DNA from 4 places in the Micromonospora sp. NPDC006766 genome. Region 1 is predicted to be linked to each of the others. Evidence: riboswitches for the same ligand, from Rfam matches in the RefSeq annotation. Region 1 holds a riboswitch; each other region holds the start of a gene.
The links. A riboswitch is a leader RNA that binds a small molecule or an ion and turns the genes downstream of it on or off. The one in region 1 is predicted to bind cyclic di-AMP.
Positions count from the first base shown of each region.

Region 2: another riboswitch for cyclic di-AMP. It lies ahead of ABZ671_RS01825 (hypothetical protein); the one in region 1 lies ahead of ABZ671_RS15030 (NlpC/P60 family protein).
Region 3: another riboswitch for cyclic di-AMP. It lies ahead of ABZ671_RS16745 (transglycosylase family protein); the one in region 1 lies ahead of ABZ671_RS15030 (NlpC/P60 family protein).
Region 4: another riboswitch for cyclic di-AMP. It lies ahead of ABZ671_RS09235 (C39 family peptidase); the one in region 1 lies ahead of ABZ671_RS15030 (NlpC/P60 family protein).

Region 1 covers NZ_JBEYIX010000013.1:108,068-113,606, forward strand. Annotated here, with positions in the region: gene ABZ671_RS15020 (NlpC/P60 family protein) at 34-1,038, shown strand; gene ABZ671_RS15025 (peptidoglycan recognition family protein) at 1,095-3,137, opposite strand; cyclic di-AMP (ydaO/yuaA leader) riboswitch at 3,374-3,511, shown strand; gene ABZ671_RS15030 (NlpC/P60 family protein) at 3,524-4,558, shown strand; gene dcd (dCTP deaminase) at 4,628-5,206, opposite strand; gene ABZ671_RS15040 (pyridoxamine 5'-phosphate oxidase family protein) at 5,285-5,539, shown strand, end outside.
Region 2 covers NZ_JBEYIX010000001.1:248,299-253,837, forward strand. Annotated here, with positions in the region: gene ABZ671_RS01810 (heavy metal translocating P-type ATPase) at 143-2,401, opposite strand; gene ABZ671_RS01815 (cation transporter) at 2,446-2,649, opposite strand; gene ABZ671_RS01820 (metal-sensitive transcriptional regulator) at 2,733-3,032, shown strand; cyclic di-AMP (ydaO/yuaA leader) riboswitch at 3,239-3,370, shown strand; gene ABZ671_RS01825 (hypothetical protein) at 3,374-4,393, shown strand; gene ABZ671_RS01830 (carbonic anhydrase) at 4,390-5,007, opposite strand; gene ABZ671_RS01835 (helix-turn-helix domain-containing protein) at 5,186-5,518, shown strand.
Region 3 covers NZ_JBEYIX010000016.1:99,488-105,026, forward strand. Annotated here, with positions in the region: gene htpG (molecular chaperone HtpG) at 243-2,135, shown strand; gene ABZ671_RS16740 (hypothetical protein) at 2,194-3,222, opposite strand; cyclic di-AMP (ydaO/yuaA leader) riboswitch at 3,391-3,563, shown strand; gene ABZ671_RS16745 (transglycosylase family protein) at 3,563-4,207, shown strand; gene ABZ671_RS16750 (YbaB/EbfC family DNA-binding protein) at 4,288-4,749, shown strand; gene ABZ671_RS16755 (M4 family metallopeptidase) at 4,843-5,539, opposite strand, start outside.
Region 4 covers NZ_JBEYIX010000005.1:196,169-201,707, reverse strand. Annotated here, with positions in the region: partial or broken gene ABZ671_RS09250 (polysaccharide pyruvyl transferase family protein) at 1-279, opposite strand, end outside; gene ABZ671_RS09245 (hypothetical protein) at 486-962, shown strand; gene ABZ671_RS09240 (hypothetical protein) at 1,117-1,887, shown strand; cyclic di-AMP (ydaO/yuaA leader) riboswitch at 2,178-2,319, shown strand; gene ABZ671_RS09235 (C39 family peptidase) at 2,525-3,406, shown strand; gene ABZ671_RS09230 (alpha/beta fold hydrolase) at 3,506-4,273, shown strand; gene ABZ671_RS09225 (peptidoglycan-binding protein) at 4,323-5,267, opposite strand; gene ABZ671_RS09220 (CDP-glycerol glycerophosphotransferase family protein) at 5,471-5,539, opposite strand, start outside.

The DNA of each region.
Region 1 (5,539 bases):
TCGAGTGCAAAAGGAGTCCGTGCGGTGGCAACCATGCCTCCCGATCGTCACGCCCCGAGCCATCCCCCGCTTCGACCGTTCGGAGCGCGCCGGGTCGTACGTCGTCTCCTCACCATGGTCGCGGCGGTCGCGGTCGGCGCCGGGCTGCTGGCGGCCCCGGCGCACGCGGCGCCGCCGTCGGTGGACGAGATCGACGCGCAGATCGACAAGCAGTGGCAACAGCTCGAGCCAACCATTGAGAACTACAACAAGGTTCGCGCCCAGCTCAAGGTCAACCAGAAGAAGTCGGCGGAGCTCGAAAAGAAGATGGTGCCGCTGGAGCTGGAGTCGGCCCTGGCGATGAACAAGGTCGGCGACATCGCCGCCCGCTCCTACATGACGGGCCCGTCGCAGGAGATCGGAGCCCTGCTGGTGAACACCCAGCCGGGCACCCTCGCCGAGCAACTTGTCATCCTCGACCGGCTGGCCCAGCAGCAGCGCAAGCAGATCGCCAAAGTGCTCGCCGTCCGCGACAAGTACAACGCGCAGAAGCAGAAGCTGGACGCGCTGATCGCCACCCAGATCAAGCAGCGCGACGAGTTGGCGGCCAAGAAGAAGCAGATCGACGCCGAGATGACGCGGCTGAAGGCGATGCTGCCGAAATCGTCGGTGCGGGTCGAAGGCTGCCCGAAGATCGACGGCGTGATCGCCGCCGCCGCCCAGATCGCCATCAAGACGGCCTGCAGCAAAACCGGTGCCCCGTACGTGTGGGGTGCCACCGGCCCGAACTCGTTCGACTGCTCCGGCCTCACCCAGTTCGCCTACAAGGCGGCGGGCATCTACCTCACCCACTTCACCGGTGCGCAGTGGAACGAGGGCCGGGCCGTGTCCCGCGCCGAGGCGCGCCCCGGTGACCTGGTCTTCTTCTACAGCGACCTGCACCATGTCGGGCTCTACCTCGGCAACGGGCTGATGGTGCACGCGCCACAGCCCGGGCAACCGGTGAAGGTGGCGCAGATCGCCTACCAGCCGGTCGCCGGCTTCCGCCGGCCCTACTGATCTGGTCGACCAGCACGGAGGCCCTCGGTCCGACTGGACCGAGGGCCTCCGTGTCGTCAGGGGTTACCAGGGGCCCCCAGGGGCGACGGCACGATCTGCACGTCGTCGAGGTTGACGTACATGATCCGGTGGCCGAACTGGATCTGCACGTACTGCATCTTGCCGCGGACGACCGTCCGGTCACCCGGTGCTGAGCCGTTGAACGATACGGCCCGGTAGTACTCCCCCGGCAGGACGCCGCCGACCGCGTACCGCTGGCCCGCCTTGAAGGTGTACTGCAGCGGGGAGATGGCCTGGTACGGAATAGTGGATGGGTAGGCCGCCTGCTCGGGGTAGGCCCGTCCGTACACCGGGATGGTGCTCTTCCCCGGCTTAGGGGTCACCACGAAGCCAACCGACCACTTCGCTGTGGGTGCGGAGGCCGGGTTGTGGAACCAGGCCTTCTGGCCGAGATACCAGATCGCCGTCCAGTCCCCCTGCCGGTCCGCGAGGGCGTACGTCTGGCCGGCCGAGGCGCGGGCGCCGTGGTCGGAGATGTACATGGTGTTCGGCGTGCCGTTCGACCGCAGCCCGAGATCATTGACCAGCGGCGCGTCAGCGCTCGGTGCGGTGCGCAAGATGACCGACGAGGAGCCGCGCAGCGGGCACGGCACGGCCGGCGGCGTCGGCTTCGGGACGCCCGGCGGCTGCTGGTTGCAGCCGGTGAAGGCCGGCTGGTTGGTGGCGTAGTCCGGGTCGATGGTGACCAGCCCGGTGTGCGAGGTCCCGGTACCCTTCAACGGCGCTTTCATCAGGTCGAAGTAGTGCGACCAGTCCCAGTACGGGCCCGGGTCCCAGTGCATCCCGGCCACATTCCCGGCGGTGATGCCGGGGACGTTGTCGTGGCCCAGGATGTGCTGCCGGTCCAGCGGGATGCCGAAGCTCAGCGCCAGGTGCCGGACCAGCTTGGCCGAGGTTCGGTACATCGCCTCGGTGTACCAGGTGCCGTGGCCGGCGAAGCCCTCGTGCTCGATGCCGATCGACTTGGCGTTGACGTACCAGTTGCCGGCGTGCCAGCCGACGTTCTTCGCCTTGATGTGCTGGGCGATGTAGCCGTCCACTGAGCGCAGCGTGTAGTGCCAGCCGAGGTAGTCGGCTCGCTGGACGAGGTCGACGCTGGGACCGAAGTAGCCCTCGGTGTCGTGGATGATGATGTACTCGATTTTCTGCTGGGCGGGCCGGTTGCCCACGTCGTAGTTGCCGTAGTCGCCCGGATCCGCGCTGAGCTGCGCGTACGGTGCGGGAATCCACTCGCAGGCCAGCCGGACCGGGCACTCCAGGCCGTCCGGCCGCTCGGCGCGGCGCAGCCCGAGCCGGAACAGCCAGGACAGGTCCGGCCGTACCGCCTTGGCGGCGAGGGTCACCCGCTGGCCGTCGTCGGTGGTTCGGCTGGCACCCTGGCCGAGCTGGTCGTACACCTCGTCGGCGAAGGCCGCCGCGGCATCCTCGGTGTCCGCGCCGGAATACCGGGCCACCGCGCCGTACCAGGCCGCCGGGTTGCTGCCGGTGCCGACCGGCCCACCCAGCTGCCGCTGGTACGACGCGAGCAGCGCCGCCCCGCCCCGGATGTTGGTCGCCGCGTCCGTGCGCAGCGTCTCCTTCGACTCGCCGGTGAGGTCGGCGGCGGCATCGAGGGTCTGCAGCGACGCCTGCGGCAGCAGGTCGCCGCTCGGCCGGGCCGCGATCGCCGGGTCGAGGGTGAGCGGCCGGGACTCGTCGCCCCGGGGGTCCTCGTCCTCGTCGACGTGGGCGCTGGACGGTGTCGAGGCGACCTGCACGGCGTCGGTCAGGTGCATCGGGCCGTAGCCGCCGCTGGTGCTGGGCTGGCCCGGGTTGGTGTCCCAGCGGGATTCCAGATACGAGACGCCGAGTAGCACGCTCTGCGGCACGCCGTACTCGGCTGCCGCGGCGGCGTACTGTTGCTGGCGGTCCTGGGTGTCGATGGTCCCGGGGGTGCGGGGCGCCGCCGCGGTGGGGCCGCCGGTCGCGAGGGCAGTGGCCGCCGCGACGGCGGCGGCCAACAGCACCCGTCGGGGCGATGGTAGGACTGTGAGGTGCATCGAACCTCCAGATAGAGATGGGGGTCACTGCCTGTCCACCCTCACTCCGCACCTGGCTTCCGGTCAATACCTTTCCGGATAACGATGCAGCCCGTAGGAAATCTTCACTCTCTCCGTTCGTGATCGAAAATTCGCGTACGGTGTGTCACGGCGTCGCGGGTTGCGGATTGATAACGACGATCCCTACTCTGGTCAATCGTCGACCGGTAGGTCCACCGTCCAACCCGGGCGGTGACGGTCGGACACCGCCGAGTCGCCTCCGGGCGAGCCGGGGACCCAGGTACCTGGGGTGAATCCGCACCGCGGTGCGGTAGGGCGACTCCCTTCCCGCCCGAACCCGTCAGCTAACCCGGTAGGCGGTCAGGGAAGAAGGAGTACGGAGCCCGGTGGCACACCATGCCCCGCGGCCACCGTCGGTCCGGTCGGTCGACCGGTCGACGGCTGCGCCGCGTTCACGCTGGTCCCGCTTCACCACCGCCCTCGCCGCACTGGTCGGCACCACCGTCGTCCTGACCGGTGGCGCCACGGCGGCCCACGCCGATCCATCCGTCACCGAGATCGAGCGCCAGATCGACCAGGACTGGAACAAGCTCGAACCGATCATCGAGCAGGTCAACGCCACCCGCGAAGACCTCGCCGCCAAGCGCAAGCAGGCCGCCGCGCTGGCCAAGCAGATCGCCCCGCTGCAGGCCCAGGTCGACGAGGCCCTCGGGCAGGTCGGCGGTCTCGCCGCCAACGCGTACAAGGGCGACGCCATCTCCACCGTCAACGCACTGCTGGGCAGCCGAACGCCCGGCGAACTGGTCGACGGCCTGGAACTGCTCGACCGCTTCGCGTACCGCCAGCAGCAGCAGGTGCAGGCCGTGGCCGACCTGCGCGATCAGTTGGCCGCGAAGAAGAAGCCGCTGGACGACATGATCACCCAGCTGGCCCGGACCGAGGCCCAGCTCGCGGCCCGCAAGAAGCAGATCGACACCGAGATCGCCCGGCTGCAGAAGCTGCGGCTCAAGGTGTACGGCAACGGCGGCGGCGGCCCGCTGCGCCCGGCGCCCTGCCCCGCCGGTTACCCGGGTGGTCCCGCCGGGGTGGCGGTCAAGTTCGCCTGCGCCCAGATCGGCAAGATCTACGTCTGGGGGGCCGCCGGCCCCGATCACTACGACTGCTCCGGCCTGACGATGGCGGCCTGGGCCAAGGCCGGCGTCTCCCTGCCGCACAACGCCAGACAGCAGCACGACGTCACCCAGCGGGTGAGCCGCGCCGACCTGCGCCCTGGCGACCTGGTCTTTTACTACAGCGACATCCACCACGTGGCGATGTACGTCGGCGACGGCTGGGTGGTGCACGCCTCCGAGTCGGGCAAGCCGATCACGATGAAACGCGCCGACGACGGTCAGATCAACAGCTACGGCCGCCCCGCCTGAGGTGTAAGCAGGGGCCCCTGTTAACGCCTCCGGTAGAGGAGGGGGCCCCTGTTAACACCTCGTTGGCCGTCAGCGGGTCGGCCAGGTGCGCCAGTTCTGCCAGGAGCGGCTCGGGGTCGGGCCGCGCTGCCCCTGGTAGCGCGAGCCGTAGACCGCCGAGCCGTACGGGTGCTCAGCCGGCGAGGAGAGCCGGAAGATGCAGAGCTGACCGATCTTCATGCCCGGCCAGAGGGTGATCGGCAGGTTCGCCACGTTGGAGAGCTCCAACGTGACGTGCCCGGAGAAGCCCGGGTCGATGAAGCCGGCGGTCGAATGGGTGAGCAACCCGAGCCGGCCCAGCGAGCTCTTCCCTTCGAGGCGGCCCGCGAGCTGGTCGCCGAGCGAGATCACCTCGAGCGTGGAGGCGAGCACGAACTCGCCCGGGTGCAGCACGAACGGCTCGCCCTCGGGCACCTCCACCATCGAGGTCAGGTCGTCCTGCTGCGCGGCCGGGTCGATGTGGGTGTAGAGATGGTTGTTGAAGACCCGGAAGAGCCGGTCCAGGCGTACGTCGATGCTGGACGGCTGCACCAGCGCCGGCTCGAAGGGCTCCAGCGCGAGCGTGCCCGACTCGATCTCGGCGGCCAGGTCGCGGTCGGAGAGCAGCATCGGAACACCATAGCGACCGGTACGGGTGACCTGCGTGTCGGACTGCGTCCTCGTACACGTGTTCGATAGAATGTCCGCATGGCATCCTGGTCCGAATTCGCCGCCGACGAGCCCCGTCTCGCCGACGAGATCCGCCTTCTCCTGCAGCAGTACGGGCCGGGTTTCGGCTACCTCGCCACGGTCCGCGCCGACGGCGGCCCGCGCGTCCACCCGATCTCCCCGGTCATCACCGACGAGGGGCTCTACTGCTTCGTCATCGATTCGCCCAAGCGCCGCGACCTCGAACGTGACGGCCGCTACGCGCTGCACTCGTTCCCGCCCGAGGAGAGCGAC
Region 2 (5,539 bases), on a different contig from region 1:
TCGGCCTTGAATACTGAGGGTAGTGCTTGCCCTCCGAAGAACAGGCAAGACCGATATGCCACCGCGACATGCCCGCGACGCGCAAGAACATGCCGACCAGTTGGATATGGGCGGGGCGGACGCGGTGGTCCGCCCCGCCGCCTCAGGCGACCGGGCGGAACCGGCGCAGCCGGAGGCTGTTCGCCACCACGAAGACCGACGAGAAGGCCATCGCGGCACCGGCAATCATCGGGTTGAGCAGGCCGGCGGCGGCCAGCGGCAGGGCCGCCACGTTGTAGGCGAAGGCCCAGAACAGGTTGCTCTTGATGATGCGCAGCGTGCGCCGGGAGAGCCGGATGGCGTCCACCGCGGCCGTCAGGTCGCCCCGAACCAGCGTCAGGTCGGACGCCTCGATCGCCACGTCGGCGCCGGTACCCATGGCCAGCCCGAGATCGGCCTGGGCCAGCGCGGCGGCGTCGTTGATCCCGTCGCCGACCATCGCGACCGTCCGCCCCTCGGCCTGGAGGCGCCGCACCACGTCCATCTTGTCGGCGGGCAGCACCTCGGCGATCACCTGGTCGATGCCGACCTCGGCGGCCACCGCCCGGGCGACCGTGGTGTTGTCGCCGGTGAGCAGCACCGGGGTGAGCCCCAGCTCGCGCAGCCGCGCGACGGCGGCTCGGCTGGTCGGTTTCACCACGTCGGCCACCGCGAGCACCCCCCGGGCCCGGCCGTCCCAGCCGGCCAGGACCGCCGTTCGGCCGCCGGCCTCCGCCTCGGTCGCGGCCCGCGCGACCTCCTCGGGTACGTCGAGGCCCCGTTCCCGAAGCAGCCGGAGCCGCCCGACCACCAGGTCCTGGCCGTCGACCGACCCGGTCACACCGAGCCCTTCGACGTTGGCGAAGCCGGTGACCGCCGGCAGCGGGCCGGCCTGTGCCGCGCCTTCGGCGACCGCCCGGGCGATCGGATGCTCGGAGGCGGCCTCCAGCGCGCCGGCCAGCCGCAGCAGCTCGTCGGTGTCCTGACTGGCGGCGGGAAGCACGTCGACCAGGGTCATCCGCCCGGTGGTGACCGTACCGGTCTTGTCCAGCAGCACGGTGTCGACCTGGCGGGTCGACTCCAGCACCTCCGGCCCCTTGATCAGGATGCCGAGCTGGGCGCCCCGCCCGGTGCCGACCAGCAGTGCGGTCGGGGTGGCCAGGCCGAGGGCGCACGGGCAGGCGATGATCAACACGGCTACCGCTGCGGTGAACGCGGCCGTCGCGCCGGCCCCGGTGCCGAGCCACCAGGCCAGCGTGCCGACGGCCAGCGCGATCACGATCGGCACGAAGACCCCGGAGATCCGGTCGGCGAGCCGCTGCACGGCCGCCTTGCCGGTCTGCGCCTGCTCCACCAGCTTCGCCATCTGGGCGAGCTGGGTGTCGCCGCCGATCCGGGTGGCCCGGACGACCAGCCGGCCGCCGGCGTTGACGGTGGCCCCGACGACGGTGTCACCGGGCCCGACCTCGACCGGCACGGACTCGCCGGTGAGCATGCTGGCGTCCACCGCCGAGGTGCCCTCCTCGACGGCGCCGTCGGTGGCGATCTTCTCGCCCGGCCGGACCACGAACCGGTCGCCGACCGCGAGCTGGTCGACCGGGATGCGGGTCTCCTGCCCGCTGCGGAGCACCGCGACGTTCTTGGCGCCCAGTTCGAGGAGGGCCCGCAGGGCGGCCCCGGCGGTCCGCTTGGACCGGGCCTCGAAATAGCGCCCGGCCAGGATGAAAACGGTCACCCCGGCCGCTGCCTCCAGGTAGATGTTGCCGGCGCCGTCGGTGCGGGTGATGTCGAGGCGGAACGGATGGGTCATTCCGGGCATCCCAGCGTCACCGAGGAAGAGCGCCCAGAGCGACCAGCCGAACGCGGCGAGCGTGCCGAGCGACACCAGGGTGTCCATGGTCGCCGCGGCGTGCCGCAGGTTGATCCAGGCGGCCCGGTGAAACGGCAGCCCGCCGTAGACCACGACCGGCGCGGCCAGGGTCAGCGATGCCCACTGCCAGTAGTTGAACTGCCAGGCCGGCACCATGGCGAGCAGGATCACCGGCACGGACAGCACGACCGACACCCAGAGCCGGGTACGCAGCCCGCGCAGTTCGTCCTCCGGCTCGGCGGTCACCTCGGCCGGGGCCTGGGCGGCGGGCGGCGGTGGCACGACGGCCGTGTAGCCGGTCTTTTCCACCGTGGCGACCAGGTCGGCCGGGGTGACGTCGTCGGCGTACCGGATGGTGGCCTTCTCGGTGGCGTAGTTGACCGTGGCCTCGACGCCGTCCATCCGGTTGAGCTTCTTCTCGATCCGGGCGGCGCAGGAGGCGCAGGTCATGCCGCCGATCGCGAGCTCGATCACGTTCGGCGCGAGCGGCAGGGACGAAGCGGTTGAGGTCATCGCGGCACCTCCGGTCAATTGTGCGCCCGCCGTCGCCGCCGTGTTCATCGGAGGTCGTAGCCGGCCTCGTCCACGGCGGCGCGAACGGTGTCGGTGTCCAGCGGGCTCGCGCTGGTGACGGTGACCTGGCCGGTGGCCAGGTCTACCTGGACGTCGCTGACGCCCGGGATCGCGCCCACTTCGGCGCTGACCGCGCTGACGCAGTGCCCACAGGTCATGCCCTGCACCTGGTACGTGGTGGTGATCATCGCGAATCCTCCTCCTGCTACCCCGTGGGGGTATGCCTCAGGGAACGTATCATACCCCCTAGGGGTACGCTATCCTCGACGGCATGACCGCACCGACGACCCCGACCCGGGGCTACACCGCCAGCAAGGAACAGCTGCTCGCGCGGCTCCGCCGTATCGAGGGCCAGGTCCGCGGTATCGAGAAGATGGTGGAAGACGACCGCTACTGCATCGACGTGCTGACCCAGATCTCGGCCATTCAGGCCGCCCTGGACAAGGTCGGCCTCGGGCTGCTCGACGGGCACGCCCGACACTGCATGCGGGAGGGCGCCGCCGAGGGGCGCGCCGACGAAATGGCCACCGAAATGATGGCCGCCGTCGGTCGGCTGATGAAACGCGGCTGACGCCCAGGAGCCGGGCCGAGGTCCGGACGGGAGCACGCAGATCGCATGGTGACGCTGCGCAGCGTCACCGCCGGCTTCATGCGCGATGCCGGTCACGCAGGGCTACGAGGAAATCGCGCTATTGGTCGGCTTCCGGACGTAGCTCGCCGCAGGGGCTCTCATGTAACGTCGCTGCCGGTCATCGCCGAAGGCGCGCATCGGCGCCTGCGGTGCCGCCGCCCAATCGCCCGAGGGCGAGCCGGGGAACCAGGTACCTGGGGTGAATCCGCGCGAGCGGTAGGGGCCGCTTCCGTCCCGAACCCGGCAGCTAACCCGGTCGGCGGCCGAAGGAAGGAACGATTGTGACGGCACCCCTACGCCGCTGGTTGACACCCGTGGTGGCCGTGCTCGCCGTGTTTGCCATCGTCGCCGGGCCGACCCCGGCCATGGCCGCGCCGCCCGCCAACCCCCCGTCCGGGCACCACGAGGACGACGACCCTCCGCTCATCACCGAAGTCCTCGATGCCGCGAACCGCGCCTACATCCAGGCCAAGGCGAAGCTGAAGGCCTCGGAGAAGCGTCAGCTTCAACTGGCGCTCGAGGTGACCGCGGCGCAGGCGGAACTCGACGCGCTGCGCCCACAGGTCGGCCAGATCGCCGCGCAGTCCTACCGCACCGGTCGGATCGGCGTACTGGCCGTGCTGCTGGAGAGCAACTCACCCGACGCGTTCGTCCGGCGGGCCGCCACCCTCGATGAGCTGAACCTCGTCAACGAGCAGAAGCTCGCCGCAATCAACGCGGCGAAGACCCGCGCGGAGCAGGCCAAGATCGCGCTCGACGCCGAGGTACGCGAGCAGCAGAAGCAGACCAAGGCGATGGCCCGCGCGAAGGCCGAGGCGGAGAAGTCGCTGGCGCTGGTCGGCGGCAAGGGCTTCACCGGCGGCCTGGTCTCAGCCACTTCGCCGGTCGCCCGGATCGGCCCCGGGCGCAACGCCGACGGGACGTGGAAGTCCGAGTCGTGCAGCGAGAAGGACCCCACCACCTCGGGCTGCATCACCCCGCGCACCCTGCATGCGTACAAGGAGGTCAAGCGGGCCGGCTTCAACCGCTTCGTCGGCTGCTACCGGCCAGGCGGGCCGTGGGAGCACCCGAAGGGCCGGGCCTGCGACTGGTCGCTGCAGAAGAGCGGCTTCGCGCCCTGGCACAACAACGACACCCGGATGTACGGCAACAACGTCGCCGCCTTCCTCATCCGCAACGCGGACCGACTGGGTATCTACTACGTGATCTGGAACCGCCAGATCTGGTTCCCGGCGACCGGCTGGAAGTCCTACAGCGGGCCCTCCGACCACACCGACCACGTACACATGTCGCTGCTCTAGGGCGTGCCGACCGACCTCTCGGCCACCGTCCGCACCTCGCCCGCGCTGAGCCGGTACGACATGCCGACCACCGCGCAGTGGCCGGCGGACACCCGCTCGGCGAGCACGGCGGACCCGGCCAGCAGCGTCTCCACGGTCTGCGCGATGTGGATGTCGACGATCCCGTCCACGTCCTCGATGCCCTGCCCGGCCGCCCGTCGCAGGCTGGGCACGACGGCCTCCACCAGCGCACCGAGGTGCCCCGCGGGAGAGGTGCCGGTGGCGACGGCCTCCCGGGCGGCCTGCACCGCCCCGCAGGAGTCGTGGCCGAGCACCACGACCAGCGGGGTGCCGAGCACGGTGACCGCGTACTCGACGCTGCCGAGCACCTCGGGGCCGACGGTGTGGCCGGCGGTCCGCACCACGAAGAGGTCCCCGAGACCGCGATCGAAGATGATCTCGGCGGCGAGCCGGGAGTCGGAGCAGCCGACGATCACCGCGAAGGGGTGCTGACCGTCGGCGACGGCAGCCCGGTGGTCGGCATCCTGGTTCGGGTGACGGGGTACGCCGGCGACGAAGCGACGGTTGCCGGCGTACAGCTCGGCGAGCGCATTTTCGGGAGTGGCCAGCGTCACAACAGTCACCTCGTCCTGGCGCGATACGACCGAGGCGAGCCCGATCGGCGGCGGAGAGGGCCGCGCAACCCACGGTCACACCCGGGCCCAAGATGCGTCAAGATTTGCGTGATACAGATTTCATGTGTTGGCCGACGCAGGAGCGGGTGACCCGGGCCGGGGCCATACCATAGCCACCATGGCGACGACAACGAGCGAGAACGGGAGCGGCCGGAACTGGACCTTCCTCACCAACCACGGGCACGTGCTGCTGGCCATCGCGCGCAATCCGACCGCGCGGCTGCGGGACGTGGCCGACGAGGTGGGGGTGACCGAGCGGGCCGCCCAGGCGATCGTCGCCGACCTGGAAGCCGGTGGTTACCTGCGCCGCACCCGGGTAGGTCGGCGCAACGAATACACGATCAACCCGAGCGGCCACTTCCGTCACCCCGCAGAGGCCGACCAGCAGGTCGGTGCCCTGCTCGCCCTCTTCACGACCGAATCCTCCACCGAGCCCGCCACCGGTTCCTGACGCCCGCACCGGCGGACCACG
Region 3 (5,539 bases), on a different contig from region 1:
TCCGAGCCGGTCCGGGCGTGTCGCGAGCGAGGGGGCACATTACTCGAGACCGATATGCCTCTGAGGCATGTTTATGCCCCAGAGGCATATCACTATCACCCGTACTTCAAACGGCGCGCACTACCCTCAGTAATCAAGACTGACCGGTTACGGGCGGGCGTCCGCCGCCACCCTGCCGTGGCCGGGTGGACACGCCTCGTATCCTTTCCGCCGGAAGGCCCGCAAAGTGGAAGGGAGTCGGTGTGAGCGACCAGGTCGAGACGTTGGAGTTCCAGGCCGAGGCCCGTCAGCTGCTGCAGCTGATGGTTCACTCGATCTACTCGAACAAGGATGTCTTCCTGCGTGAACTGATCTCGAACGCGTCCGACGCGCTGGACAAGCTGCGGCTGGAGTCGCTGGTCGACAAGGATCTCACGGTCGACACCGCCGACCTGCACATCGAGATCGAGGTCGACAAGGAGGCCCGCACGCTGACCGTGCGGGACAACGGCGTCGGCATGTCCCGCGACGAGGTGGTCGGGCTGATCGGCACGATCGCCAAGTCCGGCACCGCGGAACTGCTGAGCAAGCTGCGCGAGGCGAAGGACGCCGCCGCCTCTCAGGAGCTGATCGGCCAGTTCGGTGTCGGGTTCTACGCCACCTTCATGGTGGCCGACAAGGTGACCCTGCTGACCCGCCGCGCCGGGCAGGACGGCGGCACCCGCTGGGAGTCCACCGGCGAGGGCACCTACTCGGTGGAGTCGGTCGACGAGGCGCCGCAGGGCACCTCGGTCACCCTGCACCTCAAGGCCGCCGACGACGAGGACAACCTGCACGACTACACGGCCGAGTGGACGATCCGGGAGATCGTCAAGCGCTACTCGGACTTCATCGCCTGGCCGATCCGGATGACCGTCGAACGGTCGGGCGAGGACGGCGTCACCACCCGCGAGGAGCAGACGCTCAACTCGATGAAGGCGCTCTGGGCCCGCTCCCGCGACGAGGTCGACGAGGCCGAGTACAAGGAGTTCTACCGGCACGTCGCGCATGACTGGGCCGACCCGCTGGAGATCATCCACATGCGGGGCGAGGGCACCTTCGAGTACGAGGCCCTGCTGTTCCTGCCGTCGCACGCCCCGCTCGATCTCTTCTCCCCGCATGGCCGGCGCGGGGTGCAGCTCTATGTCAAGCGCGTGTTCATCATGGACGACTGTGACGCGCTGATGCCCAACTATCTGCGCTTCGTCAAGGGCGTGGTGGACGCGCACGACCTGTCGCTGAACATCTCCCGGGAGATCCTCCAGCAGGACCGGCAGATCAGCGCGGTCCGTCGCCGCCTGGTCAAGAAGGTCCTCGCCACCCTCAAGGACATGTCGGCCGAGTCCTACCGCACGTTCTGGGCGGAGTTCGGCGCGGTGGTCAAGGAGGGGCTGCTGGAGGACACCGACAACACCGAGGCGCTGCTCGACCTGGTCCGGGCCGCCTCCACCCACGACCCGGCCGAGCTGACCACCCTGCGCGACTACGTCGAGCGGATGAAGGACGGCCAGTCCGAGATCTACTACGCCACCGGTGAGTCCCGGGCCACCATCGAGAACTCCCCGCACCTGGAGGCGTTCCGCGCCAAGGGCTACGAGGTGCTGATCCTCACCGACCCGGTCGACGAGGTCTGGGTCGAGCGGGTCGGCGCCTTCGACGGAAAGACCCTCCGCTCGGTGGCCAAGGGCCAGGTCGACCTGGAGACCGAGGAGGAGAAGGAGAAGACCGAGGCCGAGCGCAAGGAATACGCCGACCTGCTCACCTGGATGAGCGGCGCGCTCGCCGACAGCGTCAAGGAGGTGCGGCTCTCCTCCCGGCTCACCACCTCGCCGGCCTGCGTGGTCGGCGACGCGCACGACATGACGCCGACGCTGGAGAAGATGTATCGGGCGATGGGGCAGGAGGTGCCGCAGGTCAAGCGGATCCTCGAGCTCAACCCGACCCACCCGCTGGTCACCGGGCTGCGCAAGGCGCACGAGCAGGGCGGCGACGCCGCCGCCCTGACCGAGACGGCCGAGCTGCTGTACGGGATGGCGCTGCTCGCCGAGGGCGGCGAACTGGCCGACCCGTCGCGGTTCACCCGGATCCTCGCCGACCGGCTCGCCCGTACGCTGTAGCACCCGCTCTTCCGCCGGCCGCGGCAGTCACGCCGCGGCCGGCGCAGGCGGCCCGTCGTCACCCGGGTGCGCTGGCGGTCTGCTGGGTGGCCGCGGTGAGGGCCGCGGCGAGGGCTGCGGCCTTGTCCTTGCCGATCGCGGCGACGATCGCGGCGGCGGCATCGGCCGGGGACTCCCCGCCGAGGGCCTCCACGACCGCCGCCGCGATCTCGGTGGCGGTCGGCGCGGCATGGGCGGTCTGATAGAGGTTGTTGAGCACGCCCAACGTCGACATGCCGGTGGGGATGCCGCCACCGACGTACTGCCAGGGCAGCGCGCGCATCTGGGCGGCGACGGTGGGGTCCTTCAGGATCGCGAGGAATTGGGCGGGGGTCATGGTGTCGTCCTTCGTCAACAGGGCCCGCAGTTGGGCGAGCGTGCCGCGGTAGGCGTTGCAGTCGGTCGTCCTGGAGGCGCCGGGGCAGGCGATGTTCGACCCGTACTGCCAGATCGACGGGTTCACCCCGCCGTACGCGGCCCAGCCCGGGCCGCTGTCCCCACCTGCTTTCGCGTACACGGCGCCCGGCGCGCCGGTGGGGTTGCTGCCGTAGTTGCTGGCGACCAGGGCCATGTCGAGCACCCGCAGGTCGGGGCGGCCGAGGTTGCCCTCCCAGAACCACTTCGGAAGGTAGCCGGTCAGCAGTCGGTGGTCGACCGCGTTCCAGCGGTCCACGAACCGGCGGATGTCGGTCCAGCGGGGCCACAGTCCGTTGGCGACCAACTCCGGGTAACGCTCGGCGTCGACCATCGCCCAGACCGCGCCGATGTCGTCGAGGCTGCGGCGCAGGTAGTCGACCTGCCGGTTGGTGCTGGCCTGATCGCCCTTGATCAGGTTGTGGTAGCCACCGATCGTGTCGAAGCCCGCCTGGGCCGCGCCGCGCGCCATGTCGAGGGCGTGGCGGCTGGGCGGGTTGAAGCCCTTCGGGTCGCCGTAGGTGACCCGAAGGCACAAGACGGGAGAGGTGGCCTTGAGGACGGCCGGCCAGTTGAACTTGCCCTGGACGCGATCCCAATCCGCATGAGAGAGGTCAACATAGATCACAGTCATTGCCATCACCTCTGTGGCAGACGGTAGCTCGACCGCTCTGACCTGCGCAAATGTGAAGTCTGGTCGGTGTGGCGGAGCCCTCGCCCGGCCGAGTGAAGAAATTCGCATCAAGTGGGCGTTTGCCGCAAATCGCTTATCGTCGGGTGCGTTCGCGATCGCGGACATCACGGGCCGGCAACGCCTAATCCCGCCGCCGGGTCGTGGTACCTGGACCTCAGGCGGGAGCGGGGGACCCACACGTTTCTCGGTGCTCGACACCTCGGGGTGAAGCCGCCACCCGGCGGCCGGGCTCCTCGGCCCGAACCCGACAGCTCACCTCGTCGGCGTGGAGGAGACCCACATGGCAACTGAACACGTCGTACCTCACAGAGGTAACACCCGGCGCCGGATCGCTGCCGAGGCGCTTGTCGTCGTCGCCGGCGCCGCCGCCCTCCTCACGCCGGGCTCGGCCGCGAGTGCGTCCAGCGTGAACTGGGACGCCATCGCGCAGTGCGAGTCCGGCGGGAACTGGCACATCAACACCGGCAACGGCTACTACGGCGGCCTCCAGTTCTCGAAGGGCACCTGGAACGGCTACGGCGGGCAGGCGTACGCCAGCCGGGCCGACCTGGCCAGCCGCACCGCGCAGATCGCCATCGCCGGAAAGGTCCTCGCCAGGCAGGGCATCGGCGCCTGGCCGGTCTGCGGCAGGAAGGGCGGCTCGACGAAGCCCACGTCGGTGTCCGCGAGCCGGAAACCGGCGAGGATCGCGACCAGCGAGCCGGTGTCGCGCCGCGACCGGCCGGCGACCCGCAGCCATCGGCGTGCCGCGCCCAGTGCCGTCGGTGCCGACACCTATGTGGTCAAGAACGGTGACACCCTGTCCGAGATCGCCGAGGACCGTGACCTCGCCGGCGGCTGGCACCCGCTGTACGAGCGCAACAGGCGGGTGGTCGGCCGCGACCCGGGCTTGATCTTCCCGGGTCAGCGGCTGCGGCTGCGCTGACGGCATCAGGGGTGGAAACTGCCCTCGGGTCCGGTTGCTATGGTCACGGTGCTCCGGAAAGACGTGAAGAAAGCGCGGCTATGACCAACGATCCGTTCACCGCGGCCGCGAGCCTCGACGAACTGCTCACCAGGACCCAGCAGGCGCTGTCCGCGATGCGTTCGCGGGCCGCTGATCAGGTCGACGGCGACCCGGCGCAGCTGCTCCGCGCCGAGGGCGTCGCGGCCGGCGGCCAGGTTCGGGCCGTGGTCGTCCAGGGTGGCCGGCTCGAGTCCGTCGTGGTCGACCCGGAGTTGGCCGAGGCGGGGATGGAGGCGGTCTGCGGGCATGTCGTGGTGGCCGTCAACGCGGCTCTTGCCGACCTCGACGCCCAGGTCAGCGCCTCGGCGCGAGCCGACGTCGATGCTCTGGCCGCGCGGCTCGGCGGGCTGCAGGATCAGTCGGTGCGGCAGATGGAGCTGTTCAGCCGGGCGATGGAGGACGTGGTGGCGCGGCTCAACCGTAGCGGCGAGGCGGCCGTGCGGGCGGACGGCCCAGGCTGATGCGGGCGGCCTCGCGGCGCCCGGAGGGCCGCCGCTCGAGGAGACGAGGCGGCCGGCCGTGGCAGGTACCACGGCCGGCCGTCTCGTTCCTGATCAGGAGAGGGTGACCGCCGCGTCGTCGATGACGAAGGAGGTTTGCAGCATGACGTCCTCCACGCCGGTGAACGAGATGGTGGCGGTCGTGCCGGCCAACGATGAGATGTCGAAGGACTTCTGCGTGTAGCCGGAGGCCTTGTTGAGGTTGGAGTAGGTGGCCAGGGTGGTGCTGCCCGCCTTCACGGTCAGCTTGTCGTAGGCGCTGGTCGTGGTCGTCTCCGCGCTGTCGATGTGCAGCCAGAAGCTGAGGGTGGCCCGGCAGCCGGCGGGGATCGTCACCGACTGGGACAGGGTGTCGGTGTGCGTGCTGCCGTAGCCGTCCAGCCACGCCTTCCACGAGCCGCTGTGCGCCGCCTGTCCGGTGGAGCTGGTGATGACGCCGGAGGAGGCGCTCCAGTTCACGTTGCCGGACTCGAAGCCCGGGTTGGCCAGCAGCTGGCCGGAGCAGGACCCGGTCGGCGGCGTGGTGGTCGGCGGCGGGGTGGTGCTGCCGGAGCAGGTCGGGTCACCGGACTGCGCCGGCACGCTGACGGCGTCCCAGGCGGCCTTGACGGTGTTGAACTCGGTGCAGCTGGTCGGGAAGAGGTTCTTCGCCGCCTGCAGCGTCCAGGTGCGGTACTTCAGGTACGACGACCCCGTGGTCTTCAGCAGCATCGCGTTGTACATGATCTTGATGGCGGTCTGGACGCCCAGG
Region 4 (5,539 bases), on a different contig from region 1:
CGATTCCAGTCGGTGCGCGTAGCTGCGCCGGAACGCGTTGGCCAGCGGGATCACGAAGACGTCGTACTTCTCGTTGATCTCGGCCGCGGTGCGCGGGTCGGCCCGGAACCACCGCGACGGAGTGATCTTCGCCGTCGAGGTGGCCAGCAGCTTGTACGCGGCGTGACTGAAGACCAGGTTGCCGCTGTTGTCGCCGATCCAGTTCCGTTCGAAGGTCTCCTCTGGGGTGACGACGTCGAACGGACCCTTGCGGGCGCGGAGCAGGATCCGCTGATGCATCCGGAGTTGTCCACCTTCCATCCCGGGCGTCGCGGCGCCCGGCGGGAACCGGACCGGTCCGGCAGCGCGCGATCCCCGTTCCGTGCAGGAATGCGAATTGTATGCTATTGGGCAGGCTCGATAAAGGGCGGCCGCGCCCTGGTCCCGGTCGGGGCGACACGCCCGGCGACGGTGCGTTCCGGTCGTTTCGGCGGTAATTTGGGCCCGTGCTCCCGATCGCGCTCACCTGCCCCATGTGGTGGGTGGCGCGCTGGACGGCCCGCATGCTGGCCAGCCTCGCTGTGGTCGTCTCCTGCTCGATCGGCGCCGCGACGGTGCCCATCGGCCCGGCCGTGGCGGCTCACGCGGCTGCCCACACCCTCGCCGTCGACACGTCGCCTCTCCGGGCGGCGCACCTCGGTACCCCCGCGCCCGGTTCCGCCGGCCCGGGCCGCCGGGTCCTGATCCGCTGGACCGATTCGGCCGCCGAGGTGGCCGGCCCGGCCGGCACGGCAGCATCCGGCGTGATGCGCTCCGACGCGCGCGGTCGACAGTGGGGGTCCGGCTCCGACGCGGTGGGCATTCCGGTCGTCGTACCCGACTCGGCGGCGCGGCGTGTGGTCGTGGTCACCCCGGTAGCCGGGCCCGTCCTGGCCGGGTTGGTCCCGGCGGCCGTCGGCTCCCGGGCCCCGCCGGCCCGCTGACGATCCCGCGGGTCACCGACCGCGTTCCCCGTACCGACCGAACCCTCACCCCGCACCCGCTCGACGGCGGCCCGGCGGCGCCCGCATCCGGTCGCGCCCCGCCCCGCGAGCCCGTGCGGACCTCTCCGCCGCGTCTTCCCGTGAGGTGCCGACCATGCACAAGACCGTTCTCTACCATTTCCTCACCAGTGTCCCCACGGCCGCCGCCATCTGGTCGATCCTGCTCGTGCTCGCCCTGGGCGTGTTGACCATGCTGGTCACCCGACCGGAACGCCCGGTTGATCCCGGCCCCGATCCGGCCGCCGAGGAGGCGGCCCGCCGCGCCGACCTGCGCCGATACGCCGACGAGGTGGCAGTTGCCGCCGCCGGGGCCGCACAGACCGCCCGCCGGCGTCGCGAGCAGTGGCTGACCACTCAGGCGGCGGCCGAGCGGGCCTGGCGGGCGTACGACGAGGCCGAGACGATCGCCCGGCGCCTCGCCGGGGCCGCCGTGCTGCCCGAGCCGCGCACCCCGCGCACGCCGGCCGAGTACGCGGCCCGGGAGCGGTGGCTGCACCGGGCGGCGATGGCGGCGCACTGGCGGGGCGAGTTGACCGCCCGGCAACTCGCCGACGTCCTCGCCGGCCGTAACGGGTGGGACCCGCGCCGGCACCCGGCCGAGCAGGAGATCGTCCTGGCCCGGGCGGTACGCGACGGCCGGCGGGCCGGTTGGCGGGCCGCCGCCGAGCGGGAGCAGCGGGCGTGGCGCGACGCCGAGGTGGCCGCCGAGGCGGCCCGCACCCTGGCCGCCGAGGCGTACGCCGCTGCCGAGGCGCTGCGCCCCGGCCCGGTCCCGGTACGCCGCACCGGGCCGGTGGCCCCGGCTCGCGCGGCGGTGTCGTCCGGCGTACGCGCCGCCCGCTTCCGACCGGCGCGGGTGGGCTGAATCGTTATTCAAATCCGGTGAGCCAGCTCACCACGAGCGGGGAAACGGTCATCCGGGTCGGCTTGGTCGATGAACTGCCGCAATTCCCGGCCGATCGTTCACTCGATGTCCGATTCCGGCCCGACGGTTCCCTGATAACTGCATGTCCCATTGAGTGGCGTCAGTTGTCTGCTGTTCCGGTCAGGGCCGCTGAATCCGATGTTTAAGCAGGTAGGAGTGCTTGGCAGAGGGGCGAGCCCACCGGTAGTGTCGGCGCGTCCGGTGCGGTTCCCGGTCGCAAATGGCGACGCCGTGCCGACCCGCTCAATCGTGATCTCACGAACCGGGGACCCAGGGCAACACCGGGGTGAATCCGCGAGCTGCGGCCCGCGGTAGGGCGTACTTCCCGCCCGAATCCGTCAGCTAACCCGGTAGGCGGTTACGGAAGGAGTGCCATCCTCGTGCGCACCACCCCCCGTTCCACCCCGATCCTCCACGGCGTCGCGGTGCCCCTGCTCGCCTGACCGGCGAGCCGAGTTTCGGCAACCGCCCCCGCAGCCCGGCTCACCCGGGCGCCTTCCCACCCCGCGGCCAGCCCGCCCCGCAACGCGCGTGAGTTCATCCGCGCGTCAGGCCGGCGTGTGCCGCTCGGCCCCTCGTGGAGGAACACGTGAAGCACCACCTGAAGCGTCAGCTGCGGCGGCTCGCGACCGAGCGTCCGTACCAGATCGTCGCCGGCTCCGCCGCGGCTCTCGTGCTGGCCGGCGGCGCCACCGCCGCGGTGGCCGGCGCCAACGAAGCACCCGTCCGCCAGGAGAACACCGCCGCCGTCACCGAGCTGGCTCCCCGCCTCAATGAGGTGGCCAGCCGTGGCGAGGCGCGGGCGGCCGCTGCGGCCCCGGCCCCGGCCCCGGCCCAGTCCGACTCGCCGAGCGCGTCGCCCTCGGCGTCGGCGAAGTCGTCTCCGTCGGCGTCGCCCGGCGCGGCCAAGGCAGACCCGGACGTGACCGCTGCGGCGAAGCCGAAGCCGCCGTCGACCAAGATCCTCGACTATCACTACCAGGCGCAGACCGCCTACTGGAACTGCGGCCCGGCCGCCGTGCGGAACGCCCTGAGCGCGACCGGCATCGAGACCACCCAGGACGCGATGGCCGGCCCGCTGCGCGCCGGCGAGTACGGCACCAACTCCGCCGAGGACACCACCCGCGGGCTCAACCAGATGGTCAAGGGTAGCCCGTACCGGACGCACACGATCTCCGGCCAGGCCGCGACGCCGGCCCAGATGGACCAGCTCCAGGCCGACCTGGTCAACGCGATCGGCAACGGCCGGGGCGTGGTGGTCAACATCGCCGGCTCCGCCACCGACACCAACGGCGGCTGGCACTCGTTCCCCGGCGGCCACTACATCGCCGTGGTCGGCTACAAGGACGACGGCCGGACCGCGCTGATCGCCGACTCGGCCGACCCGTCGCTGCCGTCGTACTGGATCACCACCATCGACCTGGCGAACTGGGCCGCCACCCGCGGCTATTCGGCCTGATCGCACCCTCCCCGTCGGGCACCGGCTCCTGCGAGCCGGTGCCCGACTTCGTACGCGGGTGCTCGCGCGTCGCCCCGCTCCGATGGCACACTGCGCCGTATGGCCGACGAGACGGGCAACCGCCATCTGCTGCTGCTGCACGGTCTGGGCGCCACCGGCGAGGTGTGGCTGCCCTGGGCGCCGCTGCTGGAGCGCGGTTGGGCGGGCCGCTGGCTCGCGCCCGACCTGGCCGGCCACGGCTGGTCGCCGCCGCTGCCGACGTACTCCTTCGAGGCGCTGGCCGAACGGGTGGTGGCGGGGCTCGGTCCGGTGGCCGAGCGGCTCGGCCCCCGGGATCGGCTGGTGCTGCTCGGGCACTCGCTCGGCGGAGTGGTGGCACTGGCGTTGGCGGCGCGGTCGCGGCGGCTGCCGGTCGACGCGGTGATCGGGCTCGGCATCAAGGTCGCCTGGACGCCGGCTGAGCTGGGCAAGGCCCGTGAGCTGGCCGAGCGGCCGGTGACCTGGTTCGCCAGCCGGGACGAGGCGGCCCGCCGCTACCTGCGGGTCGCCGGGCTGACCGGGCTCTTCGCCCCCGACCACCCGGTGGTGGACGCCGGCCTGCGCCGCGAGGACGGCCGCTGGCGGCTGGCCATGGACCCGGCCGCGTTCGCGGTGGGAAAGCCGGGGCTGCCCGCCCTGCTCGCCGCGACCGACGTGCCGGTGCTGCTGGCCCGGGGCGAGCAGGACCCGATGGTGAGCGACGCGCAGCTCAAGGAGTTGGGTGTCCCGGTGATCACGCTGCCGGGGCTGGGCCACAACGCGCACGTCGAGGATCCTGCCGCCGTACTCGACCTGCTCGCGCCGTACGCGCCGCCCGACCGGCCGTGATGTCGTCGCCCCGCGGACAGGGCGACGACATCACGACCGCGGGTTGCCGTCAGTAGAAGCAGCCGGTGGCGGGCAGGGAGGACGGGGCGGGTACGGCGGTGCCGTCGTAGAGGGCCAGCAGCATGTTCTGCGGGCAGCGGTTGGCACCGTTGACCCGGACCTCCAGGTGCAGGTGCGGGCCGGTCACGTTGCCGGTGGCCCCGGTGTAGCCGAGCACCTGACCGGCACCGACCCGCGAGCCGGACGCGACCGAGCGCGACGACAGGTGACAGTAGAGGTAGTACGCGCCGTCGTCGCCGGTGATGCCGATGCCGAGGCCGCAGCTGCCGCCGGCGTACCCGATGGTTCCGGAGGTGATCGCGTACGCGGTTGTGCCGGTCACCACGGGCAGGTCGATCGCCGGGTAGTCGTGGTGCCGACTGGTGTAGGCGCTGCGGGGCAGCACCGACTTGCCGATGATCAGGCGGTAGTTTCCGGTGCCGCCGCTGCTGCCGCTGCCGCCGATCAGGTACTGCCAGGTCGTCGGCCCGGCGATGCCGTCGACGGCGAGGCCGTTGCGCGACTGGAACGACTGCACCGCCGAGGTGGTGGCGGGGCCCCAGGCGCCGTCGACGGCCAGGCCGTAGCCGTGCTTGTTGAGCGAGGTCTGCAGCGCGCGGACCGCGTCGTTGTTGGCCCCGGCGCTCAGGGTGACCACCAACTTGCCCCAGGTCTGCGCCCCGATGACGCCGTCGGCAGAGAGGCCGTTGGCCGACTGGAACGTCTTCACGGTCGAGGTGGTGCCGGTGCCGTACTGGCCGTCGACCGTGATGCTGTAGCCGCGGTGGCGGAGCAGGTACTGGGCGCTGGTGACGTTGGGGCCGGTCGAGCCGTTGCTCAGCAGGGGCCAGGCCGGCGCCGCGGCCTGGGCTGCCGTCGGGCCGGCCAGCGCGGTCGATACGGCGAGCGCGACCGCGCCGAGCCAGAGGGTGAGCCGACGGAGGACGGTTGGCATGCGTGCTCCTTGAGCGAGAGACGTGGCGGCGAGTGGGCGCGCCGCATCGCCGGTAGGAGCCGGCGGCATCCCGTCGCTCGGCTTCCCGGCAGCAAGAATGAAGATGAACATGAATGTTTTCAGTGACGAATATATCATGGTGATCTTCGACACATCAAGGCCGCTCCGGTCGGTGGCGACGGAGCGGTCAGGCGGTGGGTGGATCAGGCGGTGGGGGACAGCGGCGAATCGCTCTGCGTGACCGCGTCCGCGGCGCGCGCCCCCAGCGGAGC